3 regions of the Arthrobacter sp. W4I7 genome follow, and region 2 is predicted to be linked to each of the others. Evidence: riboswitches for the same ligand, from Rfam matches in the RefSeq annotation. Region 2 holds a riboswitch; each other region holds the start of a gene.
The links. Region 2 has a riboswitch for S-adenosylmethionine ahead of QF047_RS00610 (DUF1737 domain-containing protein). Riboswitches for the same ligand answer to the same signal wherever they lie in the genome.
Positions count from the first base shown of each region.

Region 1: linked by a shared signal. The riboswitch ahead of QF047_RS13785 (homoserine O-acetyltransferase) and the one ahead of QF047_RS00610 (DUF1737 domain-containing protein) in region 2 are both predicted to bind S-adenosylmethionine.
Region 3: linked by a shared signal. The riboswitch ahead of QF047_RS06745 (aminotransferase class V-fold PLP-dependent enzyme) and the one ahead of QF047_RS00610 (DUF1737 domain-containing protein) in region 2 are both predicted to bind S-adenosylmethionine.

Region 1 is NZ_JAUSXU010000001.1:3,008,426-3,014,165, forward strand. It holds gene QF047_RS13765 (alpha/beta hydrolase) at 1-409, opposite strand, end outside; gene QF047_RS13770 (SGNH/GDSL hydrolase family protein) at 559-1,356, shown strand; gene QF047_RS13775 (winged helix DNA-binding domain-containing protein) at 1,414-2,637, shown strand; gene QF047_RS13780 (hypothetical protein) at 2,670-3,224, shown strand; gene QF047_RS13785 (homoserine O-acetyltransferase) at 3,280-4,395, opposite strand; SAM riboswitch class IV at 4,408-4,523, opposite strand; gene QF047_RS13790 (bifunctional o-acetylhomoserine/o-acetylserine sulfhydrylase) at 4,634-5,740, opposite strand, start outside.
Region 2 is NZ_JAUSXU010000001.1:137,844-143,583, reverse strand. It holds gene QF047_RS00620 (hypothetical protein) at 77-331, shown strand; gene opgC (OpgC domain-containing protein) at 427-2,817, opposite strand; SAM riboswitch class IV at 3,171-3,285, shown strand; gene QF047_RS00610 (DUF1737 domain-containing protein) at 3,299-3,577, shown strand; gene QF047_RS00605 (rhodanese-like domain-containing protein) at 3,574-3,984, shown strand; gene QF047_RS00600 (O-succinylhomoserine sulfhydrylase) at 3,985-5,193, shown strand; gene QF047_RS00595 (DUF1905 domain-containing protein) at 5,406-5,708, opposite strand.
Region 3 is NZ_JAUSXU010000001.1:1,462,220-1,467,959, reverse strand. It holds gene aroA (3-phosphoshikimate 1-carboxyvinyltransferase) at 1-476, shown strand, start outside; gene QF047_RS06755 (ribosome small subunit-dependent GTPase A) at 460-1,575, shown strand; gene hisN (histidinol-phosphatase) at 1,624-2,436, shown strand; SAM riboswitch class IV at 2,595-2,708, shown strand; gene QF047_RS06745 (aminotransferase class V-fold PLP-dependent enzyme) at 2,744-4,177, shown strand; gene QF047_RS06740 (class I SAM-dependent methyltransferase) at 4,233-4,991, shown strand; gene QF047_RS06735 (metal-dependent transcriptional regulator) at 5,021-5,734, shown strand; gene QF047_RS06730 (CrcB family protein) at 5,735-5,740, shown strand, end outside.

The DNA of each region.
Region 1 (5,740 bases), 2.9 Mb from region 2:
CCACAAAACCTGACAGGCCGACGACGGCTGCGAAGTCCGTGGGCCGCTGCCGCAGGAGCGTGGTGGCCATGGCCATGCCCATCGAAAAGCCGAGCAGGGTCACCGAGGGGTGCCCCGCCTTGATGGTGTCGATCCAGTCGAGCACAAACGACGAAGCTGCCTTCACCCGGTCCAGGGAATAATCGATGGACGCCGTGAGCGGGAACCAGGTGAAGCCGGGGCCCATGGCGATCGGAGCCCGGACGGAAGCGACTGCGAAGTCATCCGGAAGCAGGTCGGCCAGGCTGAGCAGATCCTGTTCGTTGGCGCCGTAGCCGTGCAGCAGCACCAGCAGCGGCTTGCCGTCGCGCTGGTCCTCGGGATGGGACCACAAAACAACAGGGGCAGGAAATACTTCGGCTTCAGTCATGGTTTCCATTCTTACAGTTACCCGAAGGTAACAACCTACGTTCGCGTAGCTTCCGAAACGGAAGGCAGGATAGGACCGTGACTGACGCGAGTACCTTTCAGACGGCCGCTGCCCCTGCCGGATCCCACCCCTGGACCCGGTACGTGGCAATGGGCGATTCCTTTACCGAGGGCATCGGCGACCCCGAGCCCTCAAGCCCCGGCGGCTACCGCGGCTGGGCCGACAGGGTGGCGGAGGAACTCAGCCGCACCAAGCCCGACTTTGCCTATGCGAACCTTGCGGTGCGTGGCCGGTTGGTCCAACAAGTGGTGGACCAACAACTGGCCCCGTGCCTGGCGCTGAAGCCGGACCTGGTGACCCTCTCCGCCGGAGGCAACGACCTGCTCCGCCCGGGCGGCGACCCCGACGCCCTGGCCGAGAAACTCGATTCCGTGGTCCAGCTCCTGGCTCTGGGCGGCGCCACCGTGGTCCTCTTCAACGGCCCGGACACGGGTTCCTCGGTACTGGGCAGGATCCGCAGCAAGGTGGCCATCTATAACGAGAACCTGCGGACGGTTGCTGCGCGGCACGACGCGATCATCGCCGATATGTGGTCCCTGCGCCAGCTCAGCGACCCCCAAATGTGGGACGTGGACCGGCTTCACTTCTCGCCGCTGGGCCACCACACCATCGCGGCCATGGTCCTGGATGCACTGAATGTGGAGCACACGCTGAAGCCGCTGCAGCCCAAGCCACTGCCGCCGCAGACCTGGCGCGAGGCACGCTCCGGGGACCTCGTCTGGGCGCGCGAGTACTTTGTGCCCTGGGTGCTGCGCCGGCTGCGGCACCAGTCCTCGGGTGACGGGATCAGCGCAAAGCGGCCGACGCCGGGACCTGTGTTCGGCCCGGGCGTTCCGTTGGGTTCCGGCGAGGGTCCGCTCGGGACCACCGAGGCTGCCCGGCGCTAGCAGAGTGATTGTGGTGACGGCCTGTGCGGGCAGCTGAGTAGTTTCAAGGGGTTGTGCATGGAACCGGAGCAGGTGGCGCGGCGGCGGCTGCGGTCGCAGCTGCTCCGCGACCCCGGCGCCGCATCCCCGGAGACAGCCCTGCGGGCGCTGCTCGCCGTGCAAGCGCAGGAGTTCACCTACGCCCGGTGGAGTTTGGCGCAGCGCGTGTCAGCCGCAGCTGCACCAGCCGTTACCGCGGCGGACATCGAGCAGTCCGTGGCAGACGGGCGGATCCTGCGGACGCATATCCTCCGGCCCACTTGGCATTTTGTCCACCGGGATGATCTCCGCTGGCTTCTGGCGCTTTCCGCACCGCGGCTCGAGCAAGCCAATGCCGCCACGTACCGGCACACCGGCATCGATGCAGCCGTTGCCGCCCGGAGTGACGAGGTCCTGGCCGGCGCGGTTGCGGGCGGGAACCACCTGTCCCGGGAAGGCCTCGCCGCGAGCCTTCACGACGCCGGGTTCCCGGCCAAGGGCCTGCAGCTTGCCTACCTGATCATGCACGCCGAAATCAGCGGCGTCCTGGTGAGCGGCAGGCCCGTGCGCAGCGCGGGCGGGGCGTTGAAGCAGACGTATGCGCTTTTCGACGAGCGGGTGCCCGTCGGGGCGGAACCTGCGCCCGGCGGGCCTGAAGCACTCGCCGAATTGGCCCGCCGCTATTTCACCAGCCGGGGCCCGGCGACGGTCAAGGACTGCGCCGACTGGTCCGGGCTGACCATGACGGACGTCCGCAAGGGCCTGCAACTCACTGTCGAGGCGCACTCCAAAGCCCTGGCCGAAACGGTGATTGACGGCGTCGTTGTCTACTTCGATGCGGGGAGTGACGACGGAAGTCTGGACGCGGGAAGCCTCGACGCCGCCGGGGCCGGCGCTGGTGCTGGTGGCGCCGGCGCTGATGGTGCTGGCGTTGGTGGTGCTTCGGAAGTCCGGCCGCGGATAGACCTGATCCAGTGCTACGACGAGTATGTGATGGGCTATTCCGCCACGCGGCATTACATGGGAGGCGGGGCGCCGGCCTTTCCGTTCAAGGGCGAACCCATGCATGTGGTGCTGCTGGACGGGCGGATGGCCGGATCATGGCGGCACACGCTGCTTCCGGGCCGGTGCGAACTGGACATCCGCCTCTCCTCTGCGGATGCCGCTCCCGGCTCTCCGCTGGCTGCGGCAGTTCAGGAAGCCGTGGATAGGTATGGCGCCTTTATGGAGCTCCGCACGGTCCGCGTGCAAGCCCGGGCTTAAGCTGGAAGGACACCAATGAGAGGCACGGCACCGTGAGCAACTTGTTTTTCTGGATCATCGTCTTGTCGTTCCTGGTCCCGATGGCCATGCGGATGTACCGGAAGTCCGTGGCCCGCAGGAACCACGAGCAGAGCTTTTCGGGACGCTACCCGGACCAGTTCCCGGGCGGCGGCATGTACCCCGGTTCCAACGGCCCGCAGAGCAACCAGCCCCGGGACGGTTTCACCCAGCAGGACTACTTCGGTGGCGGATTCCGGCAGCTTGACCAGCCCCAGCCCCTCCCGGGCTCGCCGCTGCCGCCCGTTCAGCCGGTCCCGCCGATGGACCAGCAGTTCCCGCCCTACGGGCAGCCGACGTTTGGCCAGCCCGGCTACGGACAGCCCGGTTACGGACAGCACGGACAGCCCCTGCCCGGCCAGCCCGAAGAAGCCCCGCAGCAGCCCGCGGCCCCGGCCACTCCCCCTCCGCCGTCGGCCCCGCAGGGCTACCGCGCGCGCAAGCTTGCGGAACTGGACCAGAAGTACAGCAACGGCGAGCTCTCCATGGAGGATTACATGGCCCGCCGCAGCGAGATCATGAACGGCTAGGAAGCAGCCAGGCCAGGAACCAGCCAGGCCAGGCAGCGGTCAGACCAGCCCGCCGTCAGACCAGGAAACCTGTCCGGAGCTGGTTTCCCAGCTGGCCTATTTCCGTGAGGAATCCGTCGTGACCGATGGGCGCCTCGATGAAGTGGACGTCCACGTCTCCGGGGAGGGCCCGGGCCAGCTCCAAGGACTGGGACGGGAAGTAGAGCCGGTCCGAATCCACGGCGGCTACGAAGAACCGCGCATCGGCACGGGACAGGGTTTGCTCGAGGGGTCCTCGGCCACGGCAGATGTCGTGGCTCATCAGCGCTTCGGTGATGGCGATGTAGCTGTTGGCGTCGAAGCGCTGGACCAGCTTGGTGCCCTGATGGTCCAGGTAGCTCTCCACCTGGTAGCGCCCGCGCGCCGCGAGCTGCCCGCCCTGGAAGGGCGATTCGGGGGCCTGCGGTGCCCGGCCGAAGCGTCCGTCCAGTTCCAGCGGCGAACGGTACGTGATGTGGGCAATGCGCCGGGCCAGGGCCAGGCCATCCTCCGGCAATGGCCCGCCGTAGTAGTCACCGCCGTTGAAGTTAGCGTCCTGGCGGATGGCGAGAGTCTGTGCCTGGGCGAAGGCGATCTGCTCGGCGGTACTCGCGGCCCCCACGGAAATCACGGCACAGCGCTGCACTCGTTCCGGATATGTCACCGCCCATTCCAGCGCACGTGCGCCGCCCATCGAGCCGCCCAGTACGGCAAACCAGCTGCTGATGCCCAGCTGGTCCGCCAGCCGGGCCTCCGCCTCGCTGGTGTCCCGGAGGGTCACCAGCGGGAACCGGGAGCCCCAGGGTTTGCCGTCAGGTGCGGGCGACGACGGCCCGGTGGACCCGTAGCAGCCGCCCACAATGTTGATTGAGACGACGAAGAACTGGTCGGTGTCCACGGGCGCACCCGGTCCCGCGAGCTGTTCCCACCAACCGGGCTCATCCGTGTCGCCCCTTGTCACGTGGGTGCTGCCGGTGAGCGCGTGCTCGATCAGGACTGCATTGCTGCCGTCCTCATTCAGCGTGCCCCAGGTCTCGTAGGCCAGGGTGACATCCGGCAGGTATCCGCCGGCTTCCAGCTTGAGTCCCCCGATGGAGGCATAGCGGACAATCCCATGCTCGGGAACAGTGGTACGGGTGACGGTAACCGTCATGGCAAGACCTCTTCTACGCGCTTGCCTGCCGTCGTCTGACCGGCAGGCCAGGTCTTCACCCGGGGCACCCCACCGCGGTAGGAGGGTTGCCGGCCAGCAAGCCGGGGCTGTCACTGGCACTCATGACCTGCATCGAGTGTACGAAACAGCCCCGGCCTCCCGCCAAGAGTGTGACTGGTTGTGACTTCCCGGCTTGTCGCCGCTGGTGGCCGTCTGGATCAGGGCGCCTGCCCGCGGATCAAGCGCCGCTGGCCTCCTTGGCCGCCCTGAAACCGGCTTCGAGGTCCGCCAGGATGTCATCGATGTGTTCGATTCCCACCGAAAGTCGCACCAGTCCGGGGGTCACGCCGGCAATTTCCTGCTGCTCCGGGGAGAGCTGGCTGTGCGTGGTCGACGCCGGATGGATCACCAGGGAGCGGACGTCACCGATGTTTGCCACGTGGGAGTGCAGCTCCAGGGCGTCCACGAAGCGCTTCCCGGCCTCGGCCCCGCCGGCCAGGTTGAACGACACGATGGCGCCGGTACCCTTCGGGCCGTACTTGCGGCCGCGCTCGTACCAGGGGCTGGAGGGCAGCCCGGCGTAGGCGACGGATTCGACGTCGTCCCTTCCTTCCAGCCACCGGGCAACGTCCACGGCGTTAGCCACGTGCCGTTCCACCCGCAGGCTCAGCGTCTCCAGTCCCTGGGCAATCAGGAAGGCGTTGAACGGCGACACCGCAGAACCGAGGTCGCGCAGCAACTGGACCCGGGCCTTGAGGATGTAGGACAGGTTGGCGCCCAGCGCTCCGTCGGCGCCGAGGTCGCGGGCGTACACCAGCCCGTTGTAGGTGGGGTCCGGGGTGTTGAAACCGGGGAACTTCTGCGGGTCCTTGCCGAAGTCGAACTTTCCGGAGTCCACGATCACGCCGGCGATGGCAGCACCGTGGCCGCCCAGGTATTTGGTGGCCGAGTGCACCACGATGTCTGCGCCCCATTCCAGCGGCCGGATCAAGTACGGGGTGGACAGGGTGTTGTCCACGACCAGGGGCACGCCGGCGTCATGGGCAACCTGGGACACTCCTTCGATGTCCAGGACGTCCTGCCGCGGGTTGGAAACCACCTCGCCGAAGAAGAGCTTGGTGTTGGGCTGGACGGCGTCACGCCACTGGTCCAGGTTGTCCGGGTCTGCCACAAAAGTGACCGAGATGCCGAACTTCTTCAGGGTGTGGGCGAAGAGGTTGTAGGTGCCGCCGTAGAGGCTGGGGCTGGCCACGATGTGGTCCCCCGCCTCGGCGATGTTCAGGATGGCAAACGTCTCTGCGGCCTGCCCGGAGCTGAGCAGCAAGGCCCCCAGGCCGCCTTCAAG
Region 2 (5,740 bases):
GCCTTGTGCAGGCTTTGAGGTTCCCGCTGCTGTAGCCGAACGGCGGCACCCACGCACCTAGCGAAGGGACGCCGTCATGGCACATTCGCAGTTCGACACTTTCCTCCAGGAAGCCACCCAGCTGGATAAGGCCTACGATCACAGCCTCGACGACGACCGGCTTTACGGCCTGTACACCAGCTGGTGCTTCATCAACCAGCAGACGCCCGGCCAGGAGTCCGTTTTCTGGGCAGCCATGAAACACCGTATGCCGGCGGGCCACAACGGCCTGCGCATGAAGGGCCCGGCAGCCGCCGACTACATCCTGACAAGCTACCCCGGCCTCGTTTAGGGTCTGGCACATAAAAAGGCGTGAAGCGCTTCCCGGCAGGAAGCGCTTCACGCCTTTTCGTTTTTTCAGCTCTGTATCCTTCTCCGACTGTCGCCTCAGGTCGGAATGATCCGGAAGAGGAACCGCGTCCGGACCATCACCCACAGGAGCCCCAGGACAAGCGCGCAGGCCGCCGTATTAATCCAAATGTCGCCTTGGCGCAGCGCCGGGATGTTGGCGATCACCGCGATCAGCACCACGTGGATGATGAAGACGTACAGGGTTGCCCGGCCCAGGGGAATCAGGAACCAGCCCAGGGCGCGGGCCACCGGTTTCCAGTAGGCCGTGAGGAATGCGTAGGCGGCCACCACCAGCACCAGGACGTTGAGGAGCCGGCCCGGGGCCAGATAAGTGCGGCCGAAGAAGAGGTCATACATGGTCCGGTACGCCGTGTCCGGAACAATCGCGAGCCGCATATCAAAGGCGTTGGCCAGGTACGGGTTGCCCCAGGACAGGAACGCGAAAGCGAAGGCGGCCGCAGTGCAGGCGGCCACTGCCCAGGTGTGGTCAGTTAGCCACGAAACAATGCGGTGGCGGTGGAACCCCGCCACCAGGCCGATCACGAAAAGGACCTGCCACACCAGCAGCGGGAAAGAGTCCTCGAACTGCGAGGGCAGGATCCGGAACCGGGTGGCCGCGCCCACTGCGTACACGGCCAGCGTGGCGCCGAGCACCCATACTGCCTTGCCGCGGTTGAGTGCGGCAAGGATCAGCGGGCTGACGAGCAGCAGCACCACGTACAGGCCCATCACGTTGAACTGCCACGGGCCGAACTGCAGCAGCAGGATGGCCGGCAGGACCTGCGGCGGTACGGGGAACTGGAACAGCGATTCCATTCCGGCGTAGAGGTCGTAGGTCCGGCCGGCGCCGTTGTGCCCCGCCCCGCCGGTTCCCTGGTCAACGTAGGTGGTCAGTGCATCACTCTGGAACAGGGGCAGCAGCGAGATCAGGAAGACGCCGATCAGCACCGCCAGCGCCGTCAGGTAAAGCTTCCCCGCACGGCGGGAGGTCAGGTCCACCACCGTCCCAAAGTCCCGGTTGACCCGCGGCCTGTACACCATGCCCACCACCAGCCCCGAGAAGAGGACAAAAAGTTCGGCCCCGGAAACGAAACCCACCGCCTCCTGGGTGAGCAGCTGGAACAGTGACATCATGCCCAGGTGGTTTACCACCACAAACACAATGGCCATGCCCCTCAGCAGGTCCACCCGCGAATCCCTGCTGGAGGGATCGGTGTAGCCCCAGGCTGTTGCGGCATTGACCCGCCGGGGGATTTGCCACAGCGCCACCAGGAGGATGATCAGTGCCGCTCCCACGGTCCAGGCAGCCGCCCCGGCGACGGTGTTGGCGCGGACGTATCCGCTGCCGGCACCGATTTCGGTGGCAGGACCGGTCACCATGGGGGAAGCCTCGAGCCGATCCAGGGCGGCAGCAGCAACCGCAGGGTTCCCGGTGAGCAGCCAGTCGATGCTGGCCACCCCGGTGTCCCTGGTGCTTGTCCGCTCATCCCAGACCACTGCCGCCGTGCTGGCGAAGTCCGTGGACGTGGCAGCATCCAGGACCTGGTCCCACCAGCCCACCTTGATGTCCACGTCCGAAGCGCCGCCGGAGGCCGGGCTGTAGAACGCGGAGGTCTGCAGCAGGAACGGCTTGTCCTTCCCTGACGCATAAGTCCCGTAGAAGTCTTCCCCGTCGGAGGCCGTGAGCATCTCCTGGAGTTCGTTCTGCCGGGGAACGGTGTTGACCGCCGCGCCGCCGGCAGTGTCGTCGTGGAAAGCGGTCAGGCCCACCCAGTCCACGGCATCGTCCCCCGGATAGTACGGGGCGTAGGCCGCATCGGAGCCGTTCCACACGCCGTCACCGTTGGTATCGAGCAGGGCGAAGCCATCGCTGCCCGGCACAGGGGCGTTCCGGTGCCGGTCGAACGGGTAGTCCTTCCCCAGGTACGGCTCCCACACCATCGGTGGTCGGATGCCATCGGCATCTTCAAAGGCTGCGGCGACGGCCTGGAAGGCGGACCGGTAAGCGGCGGGCTGCTGGCCCCATTCCACCCAGCTGGCATTCATGTCGGGGGCAAAGCGGATCAGCACATGGCCCTTGAAGTCCGCTGTCAGCCTCCGCACGTCGCCGGCGAATGATGCGGCAGCTTCAGCGGTAACCTGGTCAAGCGGAACGCTGGGCTTCACCGTGAGCATCGCATGGGCGCCCTGCATCCCGGACTGCTCCAGGAAGCCCCGGATGTCGTTCTCCTCCGATCCACGGAAGGGCAACGCGATGTCGTGCCCGAAAAGCGCCGGCGACGCGCCGAACCTCTCCGTAAAACCGGCCGCCGTGTCCTCGCCCCATTCGAGGACAGCGCCCAGCAGCGGTTTGCCCTCACCCGGGAAGGTGTCGGCAGCACGGGCGGCTCCGGCGGGCAGCACCACTGCCAGGAGGGCAATCGTCACCGCGGCAAGAAGGGCAGCACCCCTTCGGACAGCCGACTGGCGGGTATGTTGTCCCCGGAAATTTTGCCAATGGAGTTGCGTGGGACGGCTCTCCAGCGCGGCGGCTCGTGGCGTGCTGATGGGGACCCCCAGGAATTTTGCTCCGACGGCGCGGCGGCGCCCTGACAAGAACCCTATCTGGCGTGGAAAGCCGCGGCGGGCGTCGGTCGGCTTCGCTGCCCGTGGCGGTTCCCGCCGTCGTACGTTCCAGGAACCGCCGCGCAATCACCCAAGCTGCTTCAGCGGCGCTTCAGTTACGGAACATGACGACGACGGCGGTGCGGCCCCGCGCGCCAAGTGTTACGTTTTTGGGGAGTAATGAGTACCGGTGCCAAGCCCTGACTGGCCGGTCGGCAACCCTCCTTCCGCGGCGGGGTGCCTCAGGTGAATACTCGGCATATCGACCGATTCGAGCTGCAAGCGTGAGAGAAGGAGATCCGTCATGTCTGACGCACCTGCCCCTGAAGAGAAATTGTCCTACCGCCTCATCAGCGGGCCGGATGACCGTGCGTTCTGTGAGCGGATCTCGGCCGCGCTGGCAGAGGGGTATGTGCTGCATGGAAGCCCCGCAGCAACCTTCAACGGCAGCAGCGTCATTGTGGCCCAGGCTGTAGTCCTGCCGGCCGCCATCGCGTCCGCGGATGCCGCCGTCGCCACTGCCGTTGATGACCTTGAAGCAGCCAGCGAAGACCTCGAGTTCGACGGCGAGGGCCACGCATGAGCTATGCAGGAGACCTCACCCCCCAGGAAGCCTGGGACAAGCTGCAGCAGGGCGCCATCCTCGTGGACGTGCGCACCGAGGGCGAATGGGCCCACATCGGCATCCCCGACACAAAGGCCACGGACAATGATCCGCTGTTCATCCAGTGGACCTTCCCGGGCGGCATTCCCAACCCTGATTTCATCAAGGACCTGAGCCTGCAGGCCCCCGACAATCCTTCAACTGAGCTGCTCTTCCTCTGCCGCTCCGGGCAGCGTTCCATCGCTGCCGCAACCGCCGCCACGCAGGCCGGCTTCACCTCCTACAACGTGCTGGAGGGCTTCGAAGGCGAGCCGGACCGCTATGGAGAGCGCACCGTCAACGGCTGGAAAAACCGCGGCCTGCCAACCAACCTGGGAAAGAACTAAGTGACCTTCAACGAAGACGCCGCCGGCTGGAGCCCCGACACCCAGGCCGTCCGCGGCGGGCTGGACCGCACCAACTTCCAGGAAACCAGCGAGGCTGTGTTCCTGAACTCCGGCTTTGTGTACGAATCCGCCGCCGCTGCCGAACGGGCCTTCACCGGTGAGGACGAACGCTTCGTCTACTCCCGCTACGGCAACCCCTCCGTTGCTACATTCCAGGAGCGGCTCCGCCTCCTGGAGGGCACCGAAGCGTGCTTTGCGACGGCGTCCGGCATGTCCGCAGTTTTCACCGCCCTGGGTGCCTTGCTGGCTGCCGGCGACAGGGTGGTTGCCGCCCGCTCGCTCTTTGGCTCCTGCTTCGTGATCCTCAACGAGATCCTGCCGCGGTGGGGCGTGGAGACCGTATTCGTGGACGGCCCGGACCTGGACCAGTGGCGCGAAGCCCTGTCCCAGCCCACCACCGCCGTGTTCTTCGAGTCGCCGTCAAATCCCATGCAGGAAATCGTGGACATTGCGGCGGTGAGCGAACTCGCCCACGCCGCAGGTGCCACCGTCGTCGTCGACAACGTCTTTGCCACTCCCCTGCTGCAGCGTTGCGGCCAGTTCGGCGCCGACGTCATTGTCTACTCGGGTACCAAGCACATCGACGGCCAGGGCAGGGTCCTGGGCGGCGCCATCCTGGGCACCAAGGAATTCATCGAAGGCCCGGTCAAGCAGCTCATGCGGCACACCGGCCCGTCGCTGTCCGCCTTCAACGCGTGGGTCCTCACCAAGGGCCTCGAGACCATGGCCTTGCGCGTCAACCACTCCTCCGCCTCCGCGCTGCGGATCGCCGAGTGGCTGGAGCAGCAGCCGGCCGTGAGCTGGATCAAGTACCCGCTGCTGAAGTCGCACCCGCAGTACGAGCTCGCCGCAAAGCAGATGAAGGCGGGCGGCACGGTGCTCACCCTTGAACTTGCCCCTTCCGGCGGCCGCTCGGGCAAGGAGGCCGCCTTTGCGCTGCTGGATGCCTTGCGGATCATCGACATCTCGAACAACCTGGGCGATTCCAAGTCCCTGATCACCCACCCTGCCACCACCACGCACCGGGCGATGGGACCTGAGGGCCGCGCGGCCATTGGCCTGAGCGATGGAGTTGTTCGGCTCTCGGTGGGGCTTGAGGACCTGGACGACCTGATTGGCGACTTGGAACAGGCACTCAAGCAGATTTAGCGCTGGCTGGGGCGGGGCGGGTTCCACGCGTCCTGGCTCCGCTCCGGCACCGCTGGGTCCGCTGGGTCCGCTGGCTCCGCTCCGGCACCGGGACCATTTGCCGCTTGCTGCTCCTTCGTCGCTCTGACGCAAGCTACACAAATGACCCCGGCACCCTCGCCGGATCTCTGCGACTGTATCGGGAATCGGCGGGTGTTCCCGCTATCCAGGCCTCAGAGGCCGTCGAGGGAAAGGTGGACGGTTACTTCGTCGCCTTCGTCGATTTTGGCTTTGTCCCTAACGCCCTTCTTCACGGGTAGCAGGTACGAGCTGCTTTTGTTGTCCCGGAAGAGCGAAGTCTGCCAGGAGTGTCCGCCGATCTCGGCCTTGACTTTGATCGAGCCGAACGCCTTGCTGGACCCTGCAGTTTGAACGCGCACATCGTCCGCGATCTCTGCCGGCAGGGTCAGGAAGTGCCAACCGGCCTCGCCGGGATACAGCCACAATGCTGCTTTGAAAGAATACGACGCCGTCACGCGCCGAGTATGGCACTTTCGGGCCCTACATA
Region 3 (5,740 bases), 1.3 Mb from region 2:
GCGCCGAGGTCAGCCTGCGCGACGGCGTCCTCACGGTCACGGGCGGGCAGGAAATCAAGGGTGCCGATTTCGCGGACACCAGCGAACTGGCGCCCACAGTCGCCGCCCTCTGCGCCCTGGCCACCGGCCCCTCCCGGCTCACTGGAATCGCGCACCTGCGCGGGCATGAGACGGACCGGCTGGCAGCCCTGGTCACGGAGATCAACCGCCTGGGCGGTGACGCCGAGGAGACCAGCGATGGCCTGGTGATCCGGCCTGCGAAGCTGCACGCCGGCGTCGTTCACAGTTACGCTGACCACCGCATGGCCACTGCCGGAGCCATCCTCGGCCTGGCGGTAGACGGGGTCGAGGTAGAGGACATCGCCACCACCGCGAAGACCATGCCGGACTTTCCCCGGCTGTGGGCAGACATGCTGGCCCAAACGGGCCCCATCGGCGCCGCGGCGGAAGGTTCCACCGGTGGCCCGGAGCACTGACTCCTGGGACGAGTCGGATGTCCGCATCCGGCCCAGCAAAAAAGGTTCCAGGCCCCGCACCAAGGACCGGCCGAGCCACGACGACGCCGTCACCGGCCGCATCGTCACTGTTGACCGCGGCCGGTACACGGCAGTGGTGGGTGAAGACTCCGGCAACGAGCGCGTTGTCATCGCCGCCAGGGCACGCGAGCTGCGCCGGAACCCCGTGGTGGCCGGCGATTTTGTGTCGCTCGTGGGTGACGTTTCCGGCGACCCCAACACGCTGGCCCGGCTGGTAAAAATCCAGGACCGCAGGACCCTCCTTCGGCGCAGCGCCGACGATACCGATCCTGTGGAGCGGGCAGTGGTGGCCAACGCCGACCAGCTGGTGATCGTAGTGGCTGCCGCGAACCCGGAGCCGCGCACCGGCTTCATCGACCGTGCCCTGGTGGCTGCGTATGACGCCGGGATCGAGCCGATCCTGCTGGTCACCAAGGCGGACGTCAAGGATCCGGCGGAGCTGTTGGCAAACTACACGCACCTGGACTTCCCCGTAATCATCAGCCGGACGGCGGATTCCAGCGCTTCGGGCATCGACGCCCGCTCCGATGACGGATTGTCGGCCCGCCTTGACAGCAAAGCGGTGGCAGAACTGCGGGACTTCCTGGACGGCAAGGTCACCGTGATGCTCGGCCATTCCGGCGTGGGCAAGTCCACCATGGTCAACGCCCTCACCGGGGCCGAGCGTGCCACCGGCGGGGTCAACGCCGTGACCGGACGCGGGCGCCACACGTCATCGTCCGCCCTGGCGCTGAGGCTTGCGGATGCACCGCCGGGCAGCTGGATCATCGACACCCCAGGCATCCGCTCCTTCGGCCTGGCCCACGTGGACCCGGACCGGATCCTGCGCTCCTTCCCGGACCTCTCCCCCGGCACCGAAGACTGCGAACGGGGCTGCAAGCACACCGCCAATGCCGTGAACTGCGGCCTGGATGCCTGGGTGGCCGGCGGACATGCCGGCGCCACCGGGGAAGCCAGGCTGGCCTCCCTGCGGCGGCTCCTCGGCACCGATCCCCGCATGGAGGCCCAGGAGGCCAAGGAGCTTGGCAGCGTCAACTGACAACGCCGATCTCCCAGCAGAACCGCGCGCAGACGGTAGTTTGGAACCATGATCCAACCCGCTTCAAGCTACAACGATGACCTGCGCCTGGCCCATGTCCTGGCCGACTCCGTGGATGACCAGACCATGAGCCGCTTCAAGGCCCTGGACCTGCAGGTGGAGACCAAGCCTGACCTGACGCCGGTTACGGACGCGGACAAGGCCGCCGAAGAAGCCATCCGCGGCCAGCTGTCCCGTTCCCGCCCGCGCGACGCCGTGCTCGGCGAGGAGTTCGGCAGTACCGGCCACGGCTCGCGGCGCTGGATCATCGACCCCATCGACGGCACCAAGAACTTTGTCCGCGGCGTCCCGGTCTGGGCCACCCTGATTGCACTGGTGGACGAGGGCGAGCCCGTGGTCGGCGTGGTCAGTGCACCGGCCCTGGGCAAGCGCTGGTGGGCTGCCAAGGACATGGGCGCCTACATGGGCCGTTCCCTCGCCGCGGCCACGCGGCTGCGGGTATCCAACGTCTCCAAGCTCTCCGATGCTTCCCTGTCCTACTCCAGCCTTGGCGGCTGGAAGGAGCGCGGCAGCCTTGACAACTTTCTGGGCCTCACCGAGGACGTGTGGCGGACCCGGGCGTACGGCGACTTCTGGTCCTACTGCATGGTGGCCGAAGGCTCAGTGGACATCGCCTGCGAACCTGAACTGAACCTTTACGACATGGCCGCTCTAGTGCCGATCGTGGTGGAAGCCGGGGGGCGATTCACGTCCCTGGAAGGCGAAGACGGTCCCTTCGGCGGCAACGCGCTGGCCACCAATTCCATCCTGCACTCCGAGGTGCTGCGCAGGTTGAACCCGGACCTGGACGACCTCCTGTAAGGCAGGTTACCGAAGAATCAGCGGCGGGCGCCTCCACGAGGAGGCGCCCGCCGTCGTTTCTTCGGTAAAAGAAGCCCTTCTCCGCCGGCGCGTAACAAAGCGCTTAACATTTATGCCGGCTTCAAACCTTCCCGCCCCATGTTCTACGCTCTTAAGCAGGTCACGAGTGCCAGCGCGAAACCCCGGTTTGCTGGCCGGCAACCCTCCAACCGCGGTGGGGTGCCCCGGGTGACGACCAGGCCGGTCCGGAGCGGATGCGGCAAGCGCGGATTCCCGGCTGTGGGAGTCCTTTTGAAGTGAGGTCTCTGTGACAACTGCCACCGTCTCCCCCAATGCCACTGCCGGTTCCGTTATTCTCCAGCCTGGAACCACCTTCGATGCCCGCCGCGCCGCCGCCGGCCGTCCGCTTGCTGCCGTCACCGGCGCCGAGATCCAGGCGCCGCTGATCCATGGCGGCCATGTCCGCTACGCAAACCTTGACTACGGCGCGTCCGCTCCCGCCCTCTCGGTGGTCTCGGCGTACCTCAACGAGATCCTGCCGTTCTACGCGAGCGTCCACCGCGGCGCGGGTTACGCGTCCCAGATCAGCACCTCGGTCTACGAAAACGCACGCGACATCGTCCGCGGGTTCGTGGGCGGCCGTCCGGACGACTCCGTGATCTTCACCCGGAACACCACCGATTCGCTCAACCTGCTGGCCGGCTGCCTGCCCGCAACAGACGGGCGCCCCGACGGCGACGTCCTCTACCTGGACATCGAGCACCACGCCAACCTCCTGCCGTGGCAGGGCGTCCCGCACCGCAGCATCGTTGCCGCCGACACCATCGCCGGCACCATCGAAGCCGTCCGGGCGGAACTGGAGCAGGGCGGCGTGAGCCTGCTCGCCGTCACCGGCGCGTCCAACGTCACCGGTGAGATCCTTCCCATCCGCGCCCTGGCCGCGCTCGCCCACGAACACGGCGCGCGGATCGTGGTGGACGCCGCCCAGCTGGCCCCGCACCGCCGCGTGGACATCGCCGCGGACGACGTCGACTACCTCGCCTTCTCCGGCCACAAGCTCTACGCACCGTTCGGTTCCGGCGTGCTCGTGGGGCGGGCGGACTGGCTCGACGCCGGAACGCCGCACCTCGCCGGCGGCGGCGCCGTCAAGGAGGCAAGGCTCGACGGCGTCAGCTGGGCCACCGGCCCGGCACGCCATGAGGGCGGCTCACCGAACGTCCTGGGCGCGGCCACGCTGGCCCGCGCCACCCAGGTGATCGCCGGGCTGGACCAGGAACAGTGGCACGCCCACGAATCCGCCATCCGGTCCTTCCTGGTGGAAGGCCTGCAGGACATCGACGGTGTGACCGTCCACCAGATCTTCAAGGACACAAATCCGGATACGGACACCATTGGCGTGGTCAACTTTTCTGTGGAAGGCTACGACGCCGGGCTGGTGGCGGCCTACCTGTCCGCCGAGCACGGCGTGGGCCTGCGCGACGGCCGCTTCTGCGCCCACCCGCTACTGAAGCGCCTGGGCCTGCCCTCCGGTTCCCTCCGCGCCAGCTTCGGCGTCGGCTCCCGCCTCGAGGACGCCGAACGGCTCCTTGCCGGCATTGCAGCGCTGCGCAGCAACGGGCTGGGCTGGGACTACGTGGTGGACGCCGGGCGCTGGGTTCCTGCGAACGACACCCGGACCTACCCGCACTGGGCGCCGAACACCCCGGGCACCGCCGGCGCCGCTCCCTGCATCGATGACTAAGCACGTGCGGTAAATTCGGAGGATACCCAAGGGCATCAATCGAAGGAGGCCACACGTGGTACGGGGTGGCCCCAAATTGGATCACGGGCGTCGCCGGGAGCTCGGCCAGAGCTTCCAGGACGGCGGCGAGCATTACCAGCAGGTCCGGCCGGGCTACCCGGAAGAATCAGCGCAATGGCTGGTCCCCGCTGGAGCCCGCGATGCACTCGACGCCGGTGCAGGCACCGGCAAGTTCACGGAGCTCCTGCTCGGGATGGGACTGTCCGTCACCGCCGTGGACCCGTCCGGGGATATGCTCGAACAGTTACGCGCGCACTACCCCGCGGCCGCGGCTGTCCAGGCCACCGCGGAGGCGACGGGCCTGCCCGCGGCGGCCTTCGACGTCGTCAGCGTTGCCCAGGCCTGGCACTGGTGTGACACCCTGGCTGCCAGCACCGAACTGGCGCGCGTCCTGCGTCCGTATGGAACGCTGGGCCTGATCTGGAACCAGCTGGACACCTCGGTGCCCTGGGTTCACCGGCTTTCCCGGATCATGCATGCCGGAGATGTGTACAAGCCAGGCTTCCGGCCCCAGGTGGGCCCGGAGTTCCGGGACCTTGAGGGCCACGTAACGCATTGGCAGGACCGCGTCACCACCACCGGCCTCGTGGAGCTGACGAAGTCCCGGAGCTACTATCTGCGGGCCGGCGAAACCACGCGCGCAAAGGTGCTGGCCAACCTTGACTGGTACCTGCGCGAGCACCTGGGCCACAGCGTGGATGAGGAGCTTGAGCTGCCTTATCTCACGCTGACCTGGCGGGCCATCAAAGCATAACGGGGACGGTCAACGGGTAGGCTGGAGCTGTGAAGACCAGCGCGCCCTCCTCCTCCATCGAGGATTACGTCAAGGTCATCTACTCGTTCACCGAATGGCAGGACAAGCCCATCACGTCCTCCCAGCTCGCCCAGCGCCTCGGGGTGGCCAATTCCTCGGTGTCCGAAATGGTCCGGAAGTTGAAGGACCAGGGCCTGGTGGACCATAAACCCTACAGCGCCATTACGCTCACGGACCAGGGTATCCGGCTGGCCCTTTCCATGGTGCGCCGCCACCGCCTGATCGAGACCTATCTCGTCCAACAGCTGGGCTACCGCTGGGACGAGGTCCACGACGAGGCCGAACTGCTCGAGCACGCCGTCTCCGACACGTTCATCGAACGCGTTGCAGCGAAACTCGGAGACCCGCAGCGTGACCCCCACGGCGATCCGATTCCCACGGCCGACGGGAAAGTCCTGATGCCCCGGGCGCACCTGATGGGCGAACTGGACCAGGGGCACACCGGCAGGATCACCCGTATCAGCGACGAAAACCCCGACCTGCTCCGCTACCTTTCCGCGGAGGAGATAGACCTCGACGCCGAAGTGGAGATCGTGGGCCGCAAGCCGTTCGGCGGGGCCCTGGTGGTCCGGATCAGGAACTCGGGCAGGACCAGGGACTACGATCTGGCCGATGAGATTACCTCTGCACTGTGGGTGCACAGCGATCACCCACACCCCGGCTGCCTGCTCGGAGACAGCTGAATGGCG